Regions from separate parts of the Streptomyces sp. NPDC046712 genome, predicted to be linked through region 2. Evidence: riboswitches for the same ligand, from Rfam matches in the RefSeq annotation. Region 2 holds a riboswitch; each other region holds the start of a gene.
What was found. A riboswitch is a leader RNA that binds a small molecule or an ion and turns the genes downstream of it on or off. The one in region 2 is predicted to bind cobalamin.
Positions count from the first base shown of each region.

Region 1: it holds a riboswitch for cobalamin, as region 2 does, so the genes downstream of both, cobN (cobaltochelatase subunit CobN) here and ABZ939_RS03860 (prenyltransferase/squalene oxidase repeat-containing protein) in region 2, are expected to answer to the same signal.
Region 3: it holds a riboswitch for cobalamin, as region 2 does, so the genes downstream of both, ABZ939_RS24090 (cobalamin biosynthesis protein) here and ABZ939_RS03860 (prenyltransferase/squalene oxidase repeat-containing protein) in region 2, are expected to answer to the same signal.
Region 4: it holds a riboswitch for cobalamin, as region 2 does, so the genes downstream of both, ABZ939_RS26005 (energy-coupling factor ABC transporter permease) here and ABZ939_RS03860 (prenyltransferase/squalene oxidase repeat-containing protein) in region 2, are expected to answer to the same signal.

Region 1 covers NZ_JBEYYW010000003.1:53,489-58,223, forward strand. Annotated here, with positions in the region: gene cobN (cobaltochelatase subunit CobN) at 1-1,145, opposite strand, end outside; cobalamin riboswitch at 1,182-1,321, opposite strand; gene ABZ939_RS04735 (cobalamin biosynthesis protein CobG) at 1,387-2,706, shown strand; gene ABZ939_RS04740 (precorrin-8X methylmutase) at 2,721-3,362, shown strand; gene ABZ939_RS04745 (precorrin-2 C(20)-methyltransferase) at 3,359-4,735, shown strand, end outside.
Region 2 covers NZ_JBEYYW010000002.1:345,502-350,236, reverse strand. Annotated here, with positions in the region: gene ABZ939_RS03870 (MBL fold metallo-hydrolase) at 1-523, shown strand, start outside; gene ABZ939_RS03865 (serine/threonine-protein kinase) at 568-2,241, opposite strand; cobalamin riboswitch at 2,380-2,511, shown strand; gene ABZ939_RS03860 (prenyltransferase/squalene oxidase repeat-containing protein) at 2,587-3,843, shown strand; gene ABZ939_RS03855 (SCO2322 family protein) at 3,840-4,520, shown strand; gene ABZ939_RS03850 (energy-coupling factor transporter transmembrane protein EcfT) at 4,517-4,735, shown strand, end outside.
Region 3 covers NZ_JBEYYW010000019.1:59,339-64,073, reverse strand. Annotated here, with positions in the region: gene ABZ939_RS24095 (cobyric acid synthase) at 1-1,331, opposite strand, end outside; gene ABZ939_RS24090 (cobalamin biosynthesis protein) at 1,328-2,290, opposite strand; cobalamin riboswitch at 2,323-2,467, opposite strand; gene ABZ939_RS24085 (hypothetical protein) at 2,622-2,843, opposite strand; gene ABZ939_RS24080 (inorganic phosphate transporter) at 2,856-4,121, opposite strand; gene ABZ939_RS24075 (alpha/beta hydrolase) at 4,484-4,735, shown strand, end outside.
Region 4 covers NZ_JBEYYW010000022.1:13,706-18,440, forward strand. Annotated here, with positions in the region: gene ABZ939_RS25985 (SRPBCC family protein) at 3-452, shown strand; gene dhaK (dihydroxyacetone kinase subunit DhaK) at 936-1,928, shown strand; gene dhaL (dihydroxyacetone kinase subunit DhaL) at 1,935-2,549, shown strand; gene ABZ939_RS26000 (PTS fructose transporter subunit IIA) at 2,546-2,950, shown strand; cobalamin riboswitch at 2,995-3,219, shown strand; gene ABZ939_RS26005 (energy-coupling factor ABC transporter permease) at 3,248-3,949, shown strand; gene ABZ939_RS26010 (energy-coupling factor ABC transporter substrate-binding protein) at 3,949-4,293, shown strand; gene cbiQ (cobalt ECF transporter T component CbiQ) at 4,300-4,735, shown strand, end outside.

The DNA.
Region 1 (4,735 bases), on a different contig from region 2:
ACGAGGCCGGGGATCTCCTCCACCGGGCCGAAGTCGTAGCCCTCCGCGCGGAGGCGGCGAAGCAGTGCGACGGCGGAGGCGGGGGTGTCGAGGCCGACCGCGTTGCCGATCCGGGAGTGCTTGGTGGGGTACGCGGAGAGGACGAGCGCGAGCTTCTTCTCGGCGTTCGGGATGTGCCGCAGGCGGGCGTGGCGGACGGCGATCCCGGCGACGCGGGCCGCGCGTTCGGTGTCGGCGACATAGGCGGGCAGACCGTCCTCGTCGATCTCCTTGAAGGAGAACGGGACGGTGATGAGCCGGCCGTCGAACTCGGGGACGGCGACCTGGCTGGCGGCGTCCAGCGGGGACAGCCCCTCGTCGTTCTCCTCCCAGGCCGCGCGCGAGCCGGTGAGGCAGAGCGCCTGCAGGATCGGTACGTCGAGCGCGGCGAGCGCGCCCGCGTCCCAGGCTTCCTCGTCGCCGCCGGCCTGGGCCTCGGCGGGCCTGGTGCCGCCGGCCGCGAGGACGGTGGTGATGATCGCGTCGGCCTCGCGCAGGCGGTCGAGCAGCTCCGGCTCGGGGGCGCGCAGGGACGCGACGTACAGGGGCATGGCGCGGGCGCCGGCGTCCTCGATCGCCTCGCAGAGGGAGCCGATGAAGGCGGTGTTCCCGCTCATGTGGTGGGCGCGGTAGTAGAGCACGGCGACGACGGGGCCGTCCGTGACGCGCGGCTCGCGCTCCAGCGGGCCCCAGGTCGGCGCGGCGGCCGGGGCCTCGAAGCCGTGGCCGGTGAGCAGCACGGTGTCGGAGAGGAAGCGCGCCAGCTGCTCCAGGTTGTCCGGGCCGCCGTGCGCGAGGTAGGCGTGGGCCTCGGTGGCGACGCCGATGGGGACGGTGGACGCCTCCATGAGCTGGGCGTCGGGGGCCTGTTCGCCGGAGAGCACCACCAGCGGCTTCTCCGCCGCCCGCAGCGCCTGAAGTCCCTCCTCCCAGGCCCGCAGGCCGCCGAGGAGGCGTACGAGGACGAGGTCGGCGCCGTCGAGGAGCCCGGGGAGCTCGTCCATGGAGAGGCGGGAGGGGTTGGCGAACCGGTACTCGACGGGGCCGCCGGCCGCGCGGGCGCTGAGCAGGTCGGTGTCGGAGTGCGACAGCAACAGAATTCGCATGCGTGCGCAGGCCTTCCTCGGGGTTGTCCGCGCCCCGGGTGGTCGTGTGGACGGCAGGAGTTCCTGACTCACCGGGACGCTGGTGCGACCTGGCTCACAGTGGCGGGACCGCGCCGGATTCTCACCGGGCTTCCTCCCCGGGGTCCTGGGACCCCATGCCGATCTGCATAGTAGATCCTGCCCCCGGCAGGCCGGGGGGTTGGCCGGATCACACCCGGTGGTCAGCCGGATTCACGTGGGTATGCTCGCCGCCATGCCGCCCACCCCACCCGCCACGCCCAACCCGGGCGAACCTCTCATACGGGACCGTGGCGACGCCTGCCCCGGGGCGCTCCGACTGCACCCCGCCGACGACGGCCGCCTGGCCCGACTGCGCCTGCCCGCTGGCCTGTTGACGCCACATCAGGTCGAGGTCCTGGCCACCGCGGCGGAGGTTCTGGGCGACGGGCGGGTCAGCGTCACCTCCCGGGGAAACGTGGAGCTGCGCGGCCTCGGGGAGGACTGCGGGACAAGGCTCGCGGAACTGCTTGCCCCGGCCGGTCTCCTGCCGTCCCCGACCCATGAGCGGGTCCGCAACATCGTGGCCTCCCCGGCCGCCGGGCTCGACGGACTCGGCCACGGCGCCGTGCAGTTGTGGGCCCGCGAGCTGGACGAGCTGCTGTGCGCCCGGGAGTGGACGGCGGCGCTTTCCGGCCGATTCCTCTTCGTCCTGGACGACGGGCGGGGGGATGTGGCCGGCCTCGGCGGAGATGTGACCTTGATCGCAGCGGCGTCCTCGGCGGACGGCGAGGGTGCGGACGGGATCCGGGACCCGGACACGCGAGGCGCCTCCACCGCGCTCCTGCACGTCGGCGCCCAGGTCTTCCGGGTCGCCGCCGCTGACGCCGGCGCCGCGCCCCGTGCCGCGCTCGCCGCCGCCGAGGCATTCCTCGAAGCCGCCCGCGGCGCCGGGAACGGGGCCTGGCGGGTGCGGGAGCTGCCCGAGGGACATGAGCCGGACCTGGCAGGGGCCCTCGCCCGGGCCGGGATCGAGGCGGAGCCCGTACCCCCGTCGGATCTCCCCGGTGCCGAGCCGCCCGCCCCCGGAGTCCTCGGCGCCACCGCCCTCCACGTCCTCGCGCCCCTCGGCCGGCTGACGGCCGAACAGCTGCGCGCCCTGGCCGCCTCGGCGGACGAGGTGCGGTTCACCCCGTGGCGGGGCGTGGTCGTCGCCGGGACGCCGGCGGCCACGGCCGGGGACCGGCTGGCCGAGCTCGAGTCGTACGGGCTGATCACCCGCCCCGACTCCCCCTGGGCCGGCGTCAGCGCCTGCACCGGGCGCCCCGGCTGCGCCAAGTCCCTCGCCGACGTCCGCGCCGACGCCGTGCCCGGTCGCGTGGGCCTCCCCGTCCACTACTCCGGGTGCGAGCGCCGCTGCGGCCACCCCCAGCGCTCCGACGGCACCTGGGTCGACGTCCTCGCCGGCGCCGACGGCGCCTACCTGGTGAACGGCGTCCCCACCCCCCGTACCTCCCTGACCGAAGCAGTCGCAACGGCCCGCACAACCCGTACAACGAGATGAGCGAGAACGACACGATGTTCGCCTACGAGAAGGACGGCGCGGAGATCTACCGCCAGTCCTTTGCCACGATCCGCGCCGAGGCGGACCTCGCGGGGCTCCCCGCCGACGTCGCCCAGGTCGCGGTGCGAATGATCCACGCCTGCGGCATGACCGACCTCGTACGCGATATCGCCTACTCGCCGCAGGTCGTCGCCCGCGCCCGGGAGGCGCTGCGCGCCGGCGCCCCGATCCTCTGCGACGCGCAGATGGTCGCCAGCGGAGTCACCCGCAAGCGGCTGCCCGCCGACAACGAGGTGATCTGCACCCTCTCCGACCCGGCCGTGCCCGGCCTCGCCGCCGACCTCGGCACCACCCGCAGCGCCGCCGCCCTCGAACTCTGGCGCGACCGCCTCGAAGGCTCCGTCGTCGCCATCGGCAACGCGCCCACCGCCCTCTTCCACCTGCTGGAGATGATCGCCAAGGGCGCGCCGCGCCCCGCCGCCGTCCTCGGCATACCGGTCGGCTTCATCGGCGCCGCCGAGTCCAAGGACGCCCTCGTGGACCGGGGACAGGAGCTGGGTCTCGACCACCTCGTCGTACGGGGCCGGCGCGGCGGCAGTGCGATGACCGCCGCCGCGATCAACGCCATCGCGACCGAAGCGGAGATCCAGGCATGAGCGGCAAGCTGTACGGAGTCGGCCTCGGGCCCGGCGACCCGAACCTGATGACGGTGGCCGCGGTGAAGGCCATCGCCGAGGCCGATGTCGTCGCGTACCACTCGGCCCGCCACGGCCGGTCCATCGCGCGCTCCATCGCGGCGGAGCACCTCCGCGAGGACCACATCGAGGAGCGGCTCATGTACCCGCTCACGGTGGAGACCACCGACCACCCCGGCGGCTACCGGGGCGCGCTCGACGACTTCTACGAGGAGGCGGCGGCCCGCCTCGCCGCGCACCTGGACGCGGGCCGCACGGTTGCCGTGCTCGCCGAGGGCGACCCGCTCTTCTACGGCTCGTACCAGCACATGCACAAGCGGCTCGCGGACCGCTACGACACCACCGTCATCCCCGGCGTCACCTCGGTCAGCGCGGCCGCCGCGCGGCTCGGCGAGCCGCTGTGCGAGGCCGAGGAGGTCCTGACGATCATCCCCGGCACGCTGCCGGAGGACGAGCTGACGGCCCGCCTGGCGGGCACGGACTCGGCGGTCGTGATGAAGCTCGGCCGGACGTTCCCGACCGTGCGGCGCGCCCTGGAGCGGGCGGGCCGCCTGGAGGACGCGCGGTACGTGGAGCGGGCGTTCATGGCGGGCGAGCGGACCTCCGAACTCGCCGAGGTGGACCCGGAGACCGTCCCGTACTTCTCGGTGGCCGTACTGCCCTCCCGTATCGACGCCGTTCCGCCCGTACGCGAGCGGGGCGAGGTCGTCGTCGTGGGCACCGGCCCGGCGGGCGCGCCCTGGCTGACGCCGGAGTCGCGCGGTGCGCTGGTGAACGCCGACGACCTGGTCGGCTACACCACGTACCTCGACCGGGTCCCGGTGCTGCGGCCCGGCCAGCGCCGGCACGGCTCGGACAACAAGGTCGAGTCCGAGCGCGCCGAGTTCGCGCTCGACCTGGCCAGGCGCGGGCACCGGGTCGCGGTCGTCTCGGGCGGCGACCCCGGTGTCTTCGCCATGGCGACGGCGGTCCTGGAGGTGGCCTCGGAGGAGCGGTACGCGGACGTGCCCGTGCGCGTCCTGCCCGGCGTGACCGCGGCGAACGCCGCGGCGGCCGCGGCGGGGGCGCCGCTCGGCCACGACTACGCGACCATCTCCCTCTCCGACCGCCTCAAGCCCTGGGACGTCATCGCCGGCCGGCTGCGCGCGGCGGCGGAGGCGGACCTGGTCCTGGCGCTCTACAACCCGGGTTCCAAGTCCCGCACCCACCAGGTGGCGGCCGCCCGCGAGCTGCTCCTCGAACTCCGTTCGCCCGAGACGCCGGTGGTCGTGGCACGGGACGTGGGCGGCCCGGAGCAGTCGGTCCGGATCGTCACCCTGAAGACCCTGGAGCCG
Region 2 (4,735 bases):
GCTGCGCGCGATCTGGACGCCCGGTCACACACCCGGCCACGTCTGCCTCCATCTGGAGGAGGAGCACCCCGCGCGGTTGCCCGGCCACGGCCGGCTCTTCTCCGGCGACCATCTGCTGCCCGGCATCTCCCCGCACATCGGCCTCTACGAGGACCCGGACGACTCCACCGTCACCGACCCCCTGGGCGACTACCTGGACTCGCTGGAGCGGATCGGGCGGCTCGGCGTCGCCGAGGTGCTCCCCGCCCACCAGTACGCCTTCGCGGACGCGGCCGGCCGGGTGCGGGAACTGCTCGACCACCACGAGGAACGGCTGACCGGCCTCCTCGGCCTGCTGGCGACCCCGCTCACACCGTGGCAGCTCGCCGAGCGCATGGAGTGGAACAGGCCCTGGGAGCAGATCCCGTACGGCTCCAGGAACATCGCGGTCAGCGAGGCCGAGGCCCATGTGCGACGGCTGGTGAAGCTGGGCCGCGCGGAGGTGGCGCAGGGCACGGATCCGGTGGCGTACGTGGCGGTGTGAGCCCCCGGCCCGACGACGGCACGCGCGCCGTGACGACGGGCGGCTCAGGCCCTCACGATCCGGAGCACGGACGCGATCAGCAGGACGGGCGAGACCCCCGCCCCGATGATGATCATCGGCATGGCCACCCAGATGAAGGGGTGCTCACCGGCCTCGTAGGACATGCCCTCGTGCACGATCATGAACCATGTCAGGTGCAGGGTCGTGCCCGCGATCAGGGCGATCCAGTACAGGCCGATCCCGGCCGACCACAGCCGGACCCTGACGGGCGGCACGGTCATCAGCCGCTTCCGGTAGACGTGGAGCCAGGCCATCGCGCCGAACAGCACGAGCGTCACGGGGAAGCGCCACCAGTCGTCGTTCATGGCCCACTGGTGCGCGCCGCTCTGCTGCTCCGATTCGGAGGGGTACTGCGCCGCCCGGTCCAGCAGGTCGAAGCCTCCGATGAGAAGGACGACGACCGGGATCAGGAAGAACAGCCCGTAGAGGGGTCTGCCGAGACCCATGGTCAGGGCCCTGATCGCGACCTTCCGCCGGGAGGACGCGGCCGACGACGCGGCACGAGCGCGGGCCGGCCCGGCCGGCGGCCGGCCGGGAAGGACCGCTGTCGGCGGCGGGGTGTGCGGGGGAAGCGCGGTGGTGGCCACCGCGTCCGGCCCGGAGGCCGGCTGGTGCGCCGACCCGGCCACCGCCCCCGCCGCGGACTGGTGAGCCGGTCCGGACGCCGCCCCGGACGCGGACTGGTGAGCCGGTCCAGACGCGGACTGGTGAGCCGGTCCGGACACCGCCCCGGACGCCCGCTGCCGTACGACGTGCTCCGCTTCCTCCTCCAGCTCCTCCGCCTCCGCGTTGAGCAGCTCCTCCGCCTTCTGCGCGATGGCGGCGACCACGGGCGCCGGCAGCCAGGGGCCCGTGCCCGCCCGCTCCTCGGTCCCGGCGGCGAGCTCCGTGACCGTCGGACGGTCCTCGGGCCGCTTGGCCAGGCAGTGCCGGGCCAGTTCCCCGAACCGGCCCCCGACCCCGTCGAGGTCCGGTTCGTGGTGCACGAGCCGGTACAGCAGTTCGGCCACCGACCCGCCGCCGAACGGCCCGCGCCCGGTCGCCGCGAAAGCCAGGACCGCTCCCAGGGAGAACACGTCCGCCGCGGGGCCGACGGTCCGGCCCTCCGCCTGTTCCGGCGACATGTAGCCGGGCGACCCCACGACCAGACCGGTCCCGGTCAGCGCGGTCTCGTCGGCGGACCGGGCGATGCCGAAGTCGATGAGCAGCGGCCCCGACTGGGAGAGCAGCACATTGGACGGTTTGACGTCCCGGTGCACGAGACCCGCCCCGTGCACTCCCTCCAGCGCCTTCGCGAGTCCGGAGAGCAGCCGCCACAGGGCCTCCTGGGGCAGCGGCCCGTGGCCGATGACGGCGTCGGAGAGCGCGGGCCCCGGTACGTACGCCGTGGCGAGCCAGGGCACCTCCGCCTCCGGGTCGGCGTCCAGGACCGGCACGGTCCCGGCCCCTCGGAGCGACTGGGCGGCCCTGACCTCGCGGGCGAAGCGCCGACGGAAGCCCGGGTCGCCGGCGATCGTCCCGTGCACCACCTTGAGGGCGACCGTCCGGCCGCCAGGCGACCGGCCGAGGTAGACGCGGCCCATGCCGCCCTCCCCCAGGCGGTACAGCAGCCGGTACGCGCCCACCCGGCGCGGATCGGTCGTGGTCAACGGCTGCATGCCACACCCCCGTGAGACGCCATCCACGTCGTCCCCCACGTGAACGCCCGTCACGTGAGCGTCAGTCAGCATGGCACAGCGGCACCGCCCCCGGGACGGGAGCGTGTGAAGCCGCTCACCCACCGGGCGGGCGGGGTACGGGCCGGTAGAGTGTGCGAGTCGTCATCATGCCCGTACGGGGGGAAGCCGGTGCAAATCCGGCACTGACCCGCAACCGTGAGCCACCCCTGGTGGTCAGTCGGAATGCCCCGCGCGGGACGTGACCGCCGGCACCGTCGAGGAATACGGAGCCGAGCCTGGTGCCTTGAGCGTGCCGGTGCCCGGCCCCAGGAGAGGCCAGCACGCATGACCACCGTCCGCCGCGGCGCCGCCGCGTTCGCAGCCGCCGCGGTGCTCTGCACCGTCGTGGCTCCCGCCGCGACCGCCGCACCGTCGCCCACGCCCACTCCCGCGCCCGTGATACCCGCAGGTCTCTACGGCACGAAGGACCCGACGTACGACGGTGTCTGGCGCCAGTCGCTCGCCTTCATCGCGCAGCGGACCCAAGGGGTGCAGCCGGCCGAGCAGGCGGTGGCCTGGCTGAGCGGCCAGCAGTGCGAGAGCGGCGCCTTCGCCTCGTACCGCCCGGACCCGGCCAAGCCCTGTGACCCGGCGACGATGCTGGACACCAACGCCACCGCCGTCGCCGTCCAGGCCCTCTCCGCGGTCAAGCCCGGCAGCACGGACCAGGAGAAGATCGGCAAGGCCGTCGACGCCGCCGCGGGCTGGCTGAAGGGCGTACAGAACAAGGACGGCGGCTGGGGCTACAACCCCGGCAGCCCGAGCGACGCCAACTCCACCTCCATCGTGATCGGCGCGCTCGCCGCGCTCGGCCAGAAGCCGGGCGAGGTGAAGTCCGCCGAGGGCAGGACGCCGTACGACGCGCTGCTCTCCTTCGCCATCCCGTGCGCGACACAGGACGGGGCGGGTGCCTTCGCGTACCAGCCCGAGAAGAACGGCAAGCTCCTCGCCAACGCCGACGCCACCGCGGCCGCCGCGCTCGCCGGCATCGGCAAGAGCGTCGCCGCCCGCTCCGTGACGCCCGCGCAGGCGCCCACCTGCACGGACCTGGCCAAGCCGACCGTCGAGCGGGCCGCCCGGAACGGCGCGTCCTACCTGGCCGGAGCGCTCGCCGGGACCGGTCACCTGAACACGCCGCCGATGCCCGGCGCCACCGACCCGACCGAGCTGCCCGACTACGGCAACACCGCCGACGCCGTCGTCGCGCTCGCCGCGAGCGGTGCCACGAAGGAGGCGGAGGGGGCGCTGACCTGGCTGCAGCAGAACTCCGCCGCCTGGGCGAAGGAGAGCGGCCCCGCCGCCTACGCCCAGCTGGTCCTCGCCGCGAACGCGATGCGCACCGACCCGCGCGCCTTCGGCTCCGTCGACCTCGTCAAGGAGCTGAACGCCACCGGCCCCGCGCCGCAGACCGTCCCGTCCGCGACCCCGTCGGCGAGCGAGGGGAACGGGGACTCCGGCTCCTTCGACCTGTGGTGGATCATCGGCATCGGCATGGTCGTCGGCGTCGGGATCGGCTTCCTGCTGAGCGGGCGCAAGAAGTGAGGATCGCGGCCAGGCTCCTGGGCGCCGCCGGCTCCGTCGTCCTGACGCTGGCCGTCGCCGCTCCCGCGCAGGCCGCGGGTTACCGGTACTGGTCGTTCTGGGAGAGCGACGGCAGCGGGACCTGGGCGTACGCGACGCAGGGCCCGGCGACCGCCCGGCCCGCGGACGGGGATGCGATCGGCTTCCGCTTCGCGCTCAGCAACGACTCCGCCGACGCGTCCCGGCCCTCCGCCGCTCCCGCCTTCACGACTATCTGCGGCGGCGTGGAGAAGAAGGCGGAGACCAAGCGGATCGCGGTCGTCGTCGACTTCGGTTCGGCGGCGGACGCCCCCGAGGGCGAGACGCCGCCCGCTCCGGCGCTGAAGACCGGCTGCGCGCAGGTCCGCGAGGACGCGACGGGCGCGGAGGCGCTGGCCGCGGTGGTGAAGCCTCTGCGGTACGACAGCGCGGCCCTGCTCTGCGGGATCGCCGGGTATCCGGCGAAGGGCTGCGGCGAGCAGGTGGCGGAGTCGAAGCCGTCGGCACCGGCGGCGACGCCCGCCACGAATCCCACGCTGTCGGCCACCCAGAAGGCGGATGACGGGGACGGCGGTCCCTCCGCCGGGATCGTCGTGGGCGGGGCGGCCGTGCTCGCGCTCGGTGGCGCCGCGGTCTGGAAGGCGCGCCGCCGCGCATGATCCGTGCCCCCGAGGCGAACCGCTCCAACGCCTTGCACGCCGGCGCCTGGTGGCTGTGGGCGCTCGGACTGGCCGTGGCCGCCTCCCGTACCACCAACCCGCTCCTCCTCGGAATGATCGTCGCGGTCGCGGGCTATGTCGTCGCGGCCCGCCGTACGGACGCCCCCTGGGCGCGCTCGTACGGGGCGTTCGTGAAGCTCGGTCTGTTCGTGGTG
Region 3 (4,735 bases), on a different contig from region 2:
GCCGCGACCTCCCGAAGGAACGCCCGGCGGAAGCCGTCGCTCTCCAGCGATCCGTGCCAGTGGGTGCCCCACACAGCGCCGACCCGGCAGCCGTCCAGGAAGGGGTCGCCGCCGAGCACCTCCGCGACGCCGTGGTGGATCTCGTACCCCTCGACGTGCTCGCCGAGCGCCTCGCCGACCGGCCGGGCAAGGGTCTTCTCGGGCGCGAACCGGACGCGTACGGGCAGCAGTCCGAGCCCGTCCACGGTGCCCGCCCTCGACTCGACCTCGTCCTCGATCCGTTCACCGAGGGACTGGAAGCCGCCGCAGATGCCGAGTACCGGCCGGCCCTCCGCCGCCCGCCGTGCCAGCGCGTCCGCGAGTCCGCGCTCGCGCAGCCACGCCAGCGCCTTGACCGTCCCCCGGGTCCCCGGCACGACCACCAGGTCCGCGTCGACGAGCTCCTCGGCCCGGTCCACGAACCGCACCACCACGCCCGGTTCGGCCGCGAGGGCGTCCACGTCGGTGAAGTTGGACATCAGCGGCACGGCGCACACGGCGACCCGCAGCACGTCCTCGCCGACCGGCGGCGTCACGACCGACTCGCGGACGGCGCCCCGCAGGGAGACCCGCAGGCCGTCCTCCTCGTCGATGCCGAGCCCGTGCGCGTACGGCAGGACACCGAACGTCCGGCGCCCGGTGAGCCCATGCAGCATGTCGAGGCCCGGCTCGAGCAGGGTCACGTCGCCGCGGAACTTGTTCACGAGGTAGCCCGCGATCAGCTCCTGGTCCTCGGGCGCGAGCAGCGCCGTCGTACCGAAGAACTGGGCGAAGACCCCGCCCCGGTCGATGTCGCCGACCACCAGCACCGGCAGCCGCGCCGCCCGTGCGATGCCCATGTTCACGATGTCCGTGCGCCGCAGGTTGATCTCGGCCGGACTGCCCGCCCCCTCGCAGATCACGGCGTCATACGTGCCCCGCAGCTCCTCCAGGCACGCCAGGACCGGCTCGAAGAGCTCCTTCTGCCGCCCCCCGTGGTAGCCCCTGGCGCTGAGTTCGCCCACCGGCTTGCCCATCAGGACGACCTGGCTCGAGCGGTCGCTGCCCGGCTTCAGCAGAACGGGGTTCATCAGCGCGGTCGGTTCGACCCGGGCCGCCTGCGCCTGCATGGCCTGCGCCCGGCCGATCTCCGCGCCCTCCCTCGTCACGAAGGAGTTCAGGGACATGTTCTGGCCCTTGAACGGGGCGACCTTCACGCCCTGCCGGACCAGCCAGCGGCAGATGCCCGCCGTGACGACGCTCTTGCCCGCGTCGGACGTGGTCCCCGCGACCAGCAGCCCCCCGCCTCTCATGCCTTCCTCCGCTTCATCGCGCCCGCCACGATCCGTCCACCCACACACACCGCCAGCGTCAGCGCGGTCACCCGGCGCGAGAGCCGTACCGCCCGCTCGATGTCGCCGACCTCCACGGCCCGGCCCTCCCCGTTCAGTACGGGCCGGTGTTCGACCCGTCCGCCGTACGAGAGCGTCCCCCCGAGCCGTACGCCGAGCGCTCCCGCGAAGGACGCCTCCACCGGACCGGCGTTGGGGCTGGGGTGCTTGGCCGCGTCCTGGCGCCAGGCCTTCACGGCCCCCCTCGGGTTGCCGCCCGCCACCGTCGCGAGGGCGGCGGTCAGCCGGGCCCCCGGCCAGCCGGCCACGTCGTCGAGCCGGGCCGAGGCCCAGCCGAAGCGCCGGTACGTCGGGGACTTGTGGCCGACCATCGCGTCCAGCGTGTTCACGGCCCGGAAGCCGACCAGGCCGGGAACCCCCGCGACCGCTCCCCAGACCAGAGCGCCCACGACGGCGTCGGAGGTGTTCTCGGCGACCGACTCCACCACCGCGCGGGCCATCGCCGGACCGTCCAGGGCCTGCGGGTCACGCCCCACCAGATGCGGCAGCCGCTCTCGGGCCACCTCCAGGTCCCCGGCCGCCAGGGCCCCGCCGATGGCGCGGGCCTCCCGGCCCAGGGTCGTACCACCGACGACGGCCCACACGGAGGCGGCGGTCAGGGCGACGGCGGCTCCGGGACGATCGCGCACGGTACGGGCGGCCAGCGCCGCGACCGCCGTGGCACCGCCGGCGCAGACGGCGGTGTGCAGCGCGCCCCACCCGCGGTGGTCGCGCCGGAGAAGCTTCTCGACGGAGCCGGCGACCCGTCCGAACGCGGCGACCGGATGGCCGCGGCGGGGGTCGCCGATGATCAGGTCCGCCGCCAGACCGGCGGCGGCGCCGTACGCGAATACACCTGTGGCTGCTCTGCGGCCGGGCATGGCGCTGTGTCCTCACTCAGGGTCCGCGCCCTGGCTCGACGTGACCGGCGGTGAGAGTTCCTGGCTCCCGGGGTTCGACTCCCCGGTCACAGTGGCGGGACCGCGCCGGATTCGCACCGGACTTCCTCTACTGCCGCCGTAATGGCCCCGGAAGTCCACCACGCTGTGCGAACACCCGTCAACTCACCCTTGACCTGCGGCGGGACAGTGTGCGAAGCCCCACACCCAGGGTCTGTCCGGCGGATCATGGCCGGGTCGCGACCCCGACACGACGGACGGGCGGGCCGCACCCGAAGGTGCGACCCGCCCGTCCGTCGAAGCGGGACCGTCGTCAGACGACGATCAGATAGATGCCGAACGCGACGGCCGCCGCGCACAGCGCGAAGCAGGCGTACGCGCCGGTGCGCGCCAGGGCGGCGGAGCCTCCCTGGGAGGCGGCCTGCTCCTGCTTGGAGAGGCCGACGATGCCGAGGGTGAACAGGCCCACGAGGGCGACGGTCGCCACGAGGCTGACTCCGAAGACGGAGCCGAGAGCTGCCCAGTCGATCTTCATGTCGTTCGTTCCTTACACCGCGGCCGCGGGGGCCGTGGGGGCTGCCGGGTCCGTGGGGGCCGGCGAGGGGATGGTGGTCTTGAGGTCCTCGTCCGCGACGGCGGCGACGGAACCGGCGGGCGGCGGGGTGACGGCCGCGATCGCGGTGGTCACGACACCAGCGGGCTCGGCGTCGATGTCGTCGGCCGTGACGTTGTGGTGGTCGACCGGCTTGCGGCGCGACAGCGCCCAGATGACGCCCGAGCCGGAGACGAGGAGGACCGCGACGGCGGCGACGCCCCAGCTGCCCTGCTTGGTGAGGAACTCGGCGCCTGCGGCGACCAGGCCCGCGGCGGGCAGGGTCAGACCCCAGGCGACGAACATCCGGGTCGCGGTCGACCAGCGGACGACACCGCCCTTGCGGCCGAGGCCCGCGCCCATCACGGCGCCGGAGCAGGACTGCGTGGTGGAGAGGGAGAAGCCCAGGTTGGACGAGGCCAGGATGACCGTGGCGGCGCTGGTCTGGGCGGCGAAGCCCTGCTGCGGCTGCAGGTCGGTGAGCCCCTTGCCCATGGTGCGGATGATGCGCCAGCCGCCGAGGTAGGTGCCGAGCGCGATCGCGACACCGGCGGAGACGACGACCCACATCGGAGGGTTGGAGCCGGGGGCGACGACACCCTGGGTGACCAGGGCCAGGGTGATGACACCCATGGTCTTCTGCGCGTCGTTGGTGCCGTGGGCGAGGGAGACGAGACCGGCGGAGGCGATCTGGCCGACCCGGTAGCCCTTGGCCGTGGACTTCTCGTCGGTCCGGGAGGTGATCTTGTACGTCAGCCTGGTGGCCGCCATCGCGGCGAGGCCGGCGACGAGCGGCGCGGCGACCGCGGGGATGAGCACCTTGGTGACGATGGTGCCGCCGTTGACGGCCGACCAGCCGGCCGACATCACGGCCGCGCCGATGAGGCCGCCGAAGAGGGCGTGGGAGGAGCTGGACGGCAGACCCATGAGCCAGGTCAGCAGATTCCAGAGGATGGCGCCGACGAGCGCCGCGAAGATCACTTCGGTACGAATGCCCTGTTCGTTGATGATCCCGCCGGAGATCGTCTTGGCGACCTCCACGGACAGGAACGCGCCGACCAGGTTGAGCACGGCGGACATGGCCACCGCCGTCTTGGGCTTGAGGGCACCGGTCGAGATGGTCGTCGCCATCGCGTTGGCGGTGTCGTGGAAACCGTTCGTGAAATCGAACACGAGAGCTGTCACGACCACAATCGCGAGCAGCAGCGTGATGTGTTCCATTTACCCAGGCAATCGTTTGACGTCAGTGGCTGGTCGAACGTAGGCAACCTGAGTGAACGGAAGGTGAACTGGGTCGGGCTGCATGGTGTCCCTATCCGGTGTCGGAGCATTCCGCTTAGCCGTGCGGGAGGCCACCTGTCCACGATGTGGTCCCCGTGCAACCCGGGGTAAGCCATGCGGTTACAGGGCAGATGAGACTTCCTCCACTTCCGTCACTCCCGTCCCGTGTCACCCTCTGGACCGCATCAGCCGACCGGGGGACCCGCGGACGAGATCCACGTCACTCCCCAGGGGCAGACCCGGGAGGGTCCGTCCGGGTCTGTCCGGTGGCAGCCAGCCGCCGCCCTGCCGACACTGGGACAGTGCGCCCGGCTACAGCGACGGCAGCGGCCGTCACCACTCTGATCGGTGTCGGCGCGGCCGCGGTCGCGGCCGGCCGGTACGCCGGCGACGCCGCCCTCAAGGCGGCGTCCGGACGGCCCCTGCCCGGCGACCCCCGGCTCACCGTGCACGACACGGGACCCGACCGGGTCACCCTCACCCGCAGCCTCGCCTCCCTGCGTCCCGGTACGTACGGGATCCAGGGCCCCGACGTCCACGCCGTCGTCGGACCC
Region 4 (4,735 bases), on a different contig from region 2:
TTATGTCCCGCATCGAAGAAAGCATCGACATCTCCCGTCGCCCCGGCGAAGTCTTCACGTACATCACGGACCCGAAGCACATCGCGGAGTGGGAGGAGAGCGCCGCAGCGGTACGCACCCTGAGTGAAGGGCCGCTCGGCGTCGGCTCCCGCTTCCAGGTGCAGCGGCGGATCGGGCGCCTGGACGTCCCCATGACCATGGAGGTCACGGAGTTCGACCCGCCGCGCAGCTGGCACTTCCACGGTGTCGACGGCCCGGTCCGCGGTGACCTCCGGGGCACGATCGAGCCGCTCGACGACGGCGAGCGGTCCCGGCTGACGCTGTCCCTCGACCTCGAGCCGCACGGCATCGGCAGGGTCCTCGTCCCGCTCGTCGTCAAGCCACTGGTCCGCAAGGAGATTCCGCGGGATGAGGCGCACGTCAAGGAACTGCTTGAGGCGGGCGCGGCCTAGCTTGGGAACACGATCCGCCCCACCGTTCTTGCGAGTTCATACCCTCGGAAGCCGGCTCCTCCAGTCTTGAGAGGTCCAACAGCCTTCCGCAGGTCCCCCGCAGTGAACTCCTGGTAGTCCTTGCACTGGACGGGGGGCTGCGTCGGGTGGGGGAGGAAGGTCGTACTCAGCCACGGCCGGGCGTGTCCCACGCGCTGGGGCGGACCCACCCATGGCTCCGGCCCTTGCAGACGCTCTGGAATCAGATCCACCGGGATCCGGCCCATGACACACCAGTGCGCGCACACGATCTCGCGTCGATAATTGCGCCATGATGCGCACGCGCAAAGGTCATCCAGCCACCCGAGCCTGACGCCCCATCAGTACCGCGCAGAACCGTCCTTCGCCGCCACGAACCGCCAAGGTCGATATCCCACCTCACATGCCCTGACCTGCAAAGACCCTGCTCAGCAGCTTGCCTGTCAATCTCATCAGGAGGTACCCATGAGGATGCTGATCAACGTTCCGGAGACCGTGGTGTCCGACGCGCTGCGGGGTATGGCCGCCGCGCATCCCGAGCTCACCGTCGATGTCGAGCACCGCGTCGTGCTGCGGAGGGATGCGCCCGTCGCCGGCAAGGTGGGGCTCGTGTCCGGGGGCGGGTCGGGGCATGAGCCGTTGCATGGGGGGTTCGTGGGGCCCGGGATGCTCGCGGCGGCCTGTCCGGGCGAGGTGTTCACCTCGCCCGTGCCCGATCAGATGGTGCGCGCCGCCGCCGCGGTCGACAGCGGGGCCGGGGTGCTGTTCGTCGTCAAGAACTACACCGGGGACCTCCTCAACTTCGAGATGGCCGCCGAGCTCGCCGAGGACGAGGGCATCCAGATCGCCAAGGTGCTCGTCGACGACGACGTGGCGGTGACGGACAGCCTGTTCACGGCCGGGCGGCGCGGGACCGGGGCCACGCTGTTCGTGGAGAAGGTCGCCGGGGCCGCGGCCGAGGAGGGCGCGCCGCTGGAGCGGGTGGAGTCGATCGCGCGGCGGGTGAACGAGCGTTCGCGGAGTTTCGGCGTGGCCCTGAGCGCCTGCACCACGCCCGCCAAGGGCAGCCCCACCTTCGACCTGCCCGCGGGCGAACTGGAGCTGGGCATCGGGATCCACGGTGAGCCGGGGCGTGAGCGGCGGTCGATGATGACCTCTCGGGAGATCGCGGACTTCGCCGTCGATGCCGTACTGGACGACCTGCGGCCGTCGGGGCCGGTCCTCGCCCTCGTCAATGGGATGGGGGCGACGCCGCTGCTCGAACTGTACGGGTTCAATGCCGAGGTCCAGCGGGTCCTGACCGAGCGTGGAGTGCCGGTCGCCCGGACGCTGGTGGGGAACTACGTCACCTCGCTCGACATGGCCGGCTGTTCGGTGACGCTGTGCGAGGCCGACGAGGAGATCCTGCGGCTGTGGGACGCGCCCGTGCAGACGCCCGCCCTGCGCTGGGGCCGGTGAGGAGGAGTGACCGAAGTGACCGATCTCGACGCCGACTTCTTCCGCAACTGGCTGACCACCGCCGCGGCCGCCGTCGACCGTGAGGCCGACCGGCTGACCGAGCTCGACTCGGCGATCGGCGACGCCGACCACGGCACCAACATGAAGCGGGGGTTCGCCGCCGTGACGGACGTGCTGGAGAAGGAGCCGCCCGGGACTCCCGGGGCCGTACTCGTCGCAGCCGGGCGGCAGTTGATCTCCACCGTCGGGGGTGCCTCCGGGCCGCTGTACGGGACGCTGCTGCGCCGCACCGGGAAGAGTCTCGGCGAGGCCCCGGCGGTGACACGGCAGGAGTTGGCGGCGGCACTCACTGCGGGAGTCGCCGCGGTCGCTCAGCTCGGTGGTGCCCAGGTCGGCGACAAGACCATGCTGGACGCGCTCGTTCCGGCCGCCGAGGGGCTCGGCTCGTCCTTCGCGGCGGCCCGGGAGGCGGCCGAGCGGGGCGCCCTCGCGACCGTGCCCCTTCAGGCCCGTAAAGGCAGGGCGAGCTATCTGGGCGAGCGTTCGATCGGGCACCAGGACCCCGGGGCCACCTCGTCCGCGCTGCTGATCGCCGCGCTCGCGGAGGTGGCGGCCGCGTGACCGCGCAGGTGGGCATCGTGCTGGTCTCGCACAGTGCGGCCGTGGCCGCCGCCGTCGCCACCCTGGCCCAGGGTCTCGCCGGTGGTGGGGAGAGCGCGCCGATCGCACCCGCGGGCGGCACGCCGGACGGTGGTCTCGGCACCAGCTCCGAGCTGATCGTCGAGGCGGCCCGTGCGGTCGACCGCGGCTCCGGCGTGGCGCTCCTCGTCGACCTGGGCTCCGCCGTGCTGACGGTCAAGGCGCTCCTCGCCGAGGGGGACGAGCTGCCGGAGGGAGCACGGCTCGCGGACGCCCCGTTCGTCGAGGGCGCCGTCGCCGCCCTCGTCACGGCGAGCGCCGGAGGGGACATGGACGCGGTGGTGGCCGCGGCCTCGGAGGCGTACACGTACCGAAAGGGGTGAACGGGGGGCGCGAGAGACTCGTCACACACCGTCCGGAGGGGCTCTCGTGTTGTGATGTACCTGGTCAACCCACTACTGTCACAGCGCCTTGGTGTACGGGAAACCGGTGCGGTACCGGTGCGGCCCTCGCCACTGTGATCGGGAAGTCCGGCTCCATCCCTCCGGGGAAGCCACTGGACCGCCGCGGGAGACCGCGGCGGTGTGGGAAGGCGGAGCCGCGGCGGCATGACCCGTCAGCCAGGAGACCGGCCAAGGTGCGTTGTCCATCCACGAGGTGCTGGAGAGGGTCTCCCAACCATGCATATAGCCGAGGGGTATCTGCCCCCTGTGCACGCGGCCGCCTGGGGCGTCGCGTCCGCTCCGTTCGTCGTCCACGGTGTCCGCGCGCTGACCCGTGAGGTCAGGGCGAATCCCGAGTCCACCCTGCTGCTCGGTGCGTCGGGCGCGTTCACCTTCGTCCTGTCCGCCCTCAAGATCCCGTCGGTGACGGGCAGTTGCTCGCACCCCACCGGTACGGGCCTGGGCGCGATCCTGTTCCGGCCGCCCGTGATGGCGGTCCTGGGCACCATCACGCTCCTCTTCCAGGCGCTGCTGCTCGCGCACGGCGGGCTCACCACGCTCGGCGCCAACGTCTTCTCGATGGCGATCGTCGGGCCGTGGGCCGGCTTCGGTACGTACTGGCTGCTGCGCCGGTTCGACGTGCCGCTGATGGTGAGCGTGTTCTTCGGCGCGTTCGTCGCCGATCTCTCCACGTACTGCGTCACCAGCGTGCAGCTCGCGCTCGCCTTCCCGGACCCCGGCAGCGGTGTGCTCGGCGCGCTGGCCAAGTTCGGCGGGATCTTCGCCGTGACCCAGCTGCCGCTCGCCGTCAGCGAGGGGCTGCTCACGGTGCTCGTGATGCGGCTGCTCACGCAGTCCAGCAAGGGGGATCTGACCCGGCTCGGGGTTCTGCTCCCGTCGGGGAAGAAGAAGGCCGACACCGCGGAGGCGAGCGCCTGATGAGCAGGAACGCGAAGATCAACACGCTGCTGCTGCTCGTCGTCGCGGCGCTGGCGGTGCTCCCGCTCATGCTGGGGCTCGGCGACCACAAGGAGGAGCCGTTCACCGGCGCGGACGCGCAGGCGGAGGCGGCGATCACCGAGATCGATCCGGACTACGAGCCGTGGTTCAGCCCGCTGTACGAGCCGCCGTCCGGCGAGATCGAGTCGGCGCTGTTCTCCCTGCAGGCCGCGCTCGGTGCCGGGGTGCTCGCGTACTACTTCGGGCTGCGGCGCGGTCGCAGGCAGGGTGAGGCGCGCGCGGCGGAGGCCAAGGCCCCGCTCGTGAGCGCGGGCGACGAGTAACCGCCGGTGCTGCCGATCGACGCGGCGGCGCACAGCAGTCGCTGGCGCCGCCGTCACCCCTGCGAGAAAGCCGTGCTCGGCTTCGGTCTGACGCTCTGCGCGGTCTGTCTGCCGCCGTGGCCGGGTGCCGTGCTCGTGGCGGCGGCCACCCTCGCGGTGCTCCTGGGTCCGGCCGGGGTGCCGCGCCGTCAGCTGTGGCGCGCGTTCCGCATCCCCCTGGGGTTCTGTGTGACGGGCGCGGTCCCGCTCCTGTTCGAGGTCGGCGGGTCACGGGGGATCGTCGCCTTCGCGCCGGACGGACCGGTCCACGCGGGTGAGCTGCTGCTGCGGACCTCGGCGGCGTCCCTGGGCGTGTTGCTGTTCGCGTTCACCACGCCCGTCTCGGACGTGCTGCCGCGGCTGGTGCGGGCCGGGGTGCCGGCGCCCGTGGTGGACGTGGCGC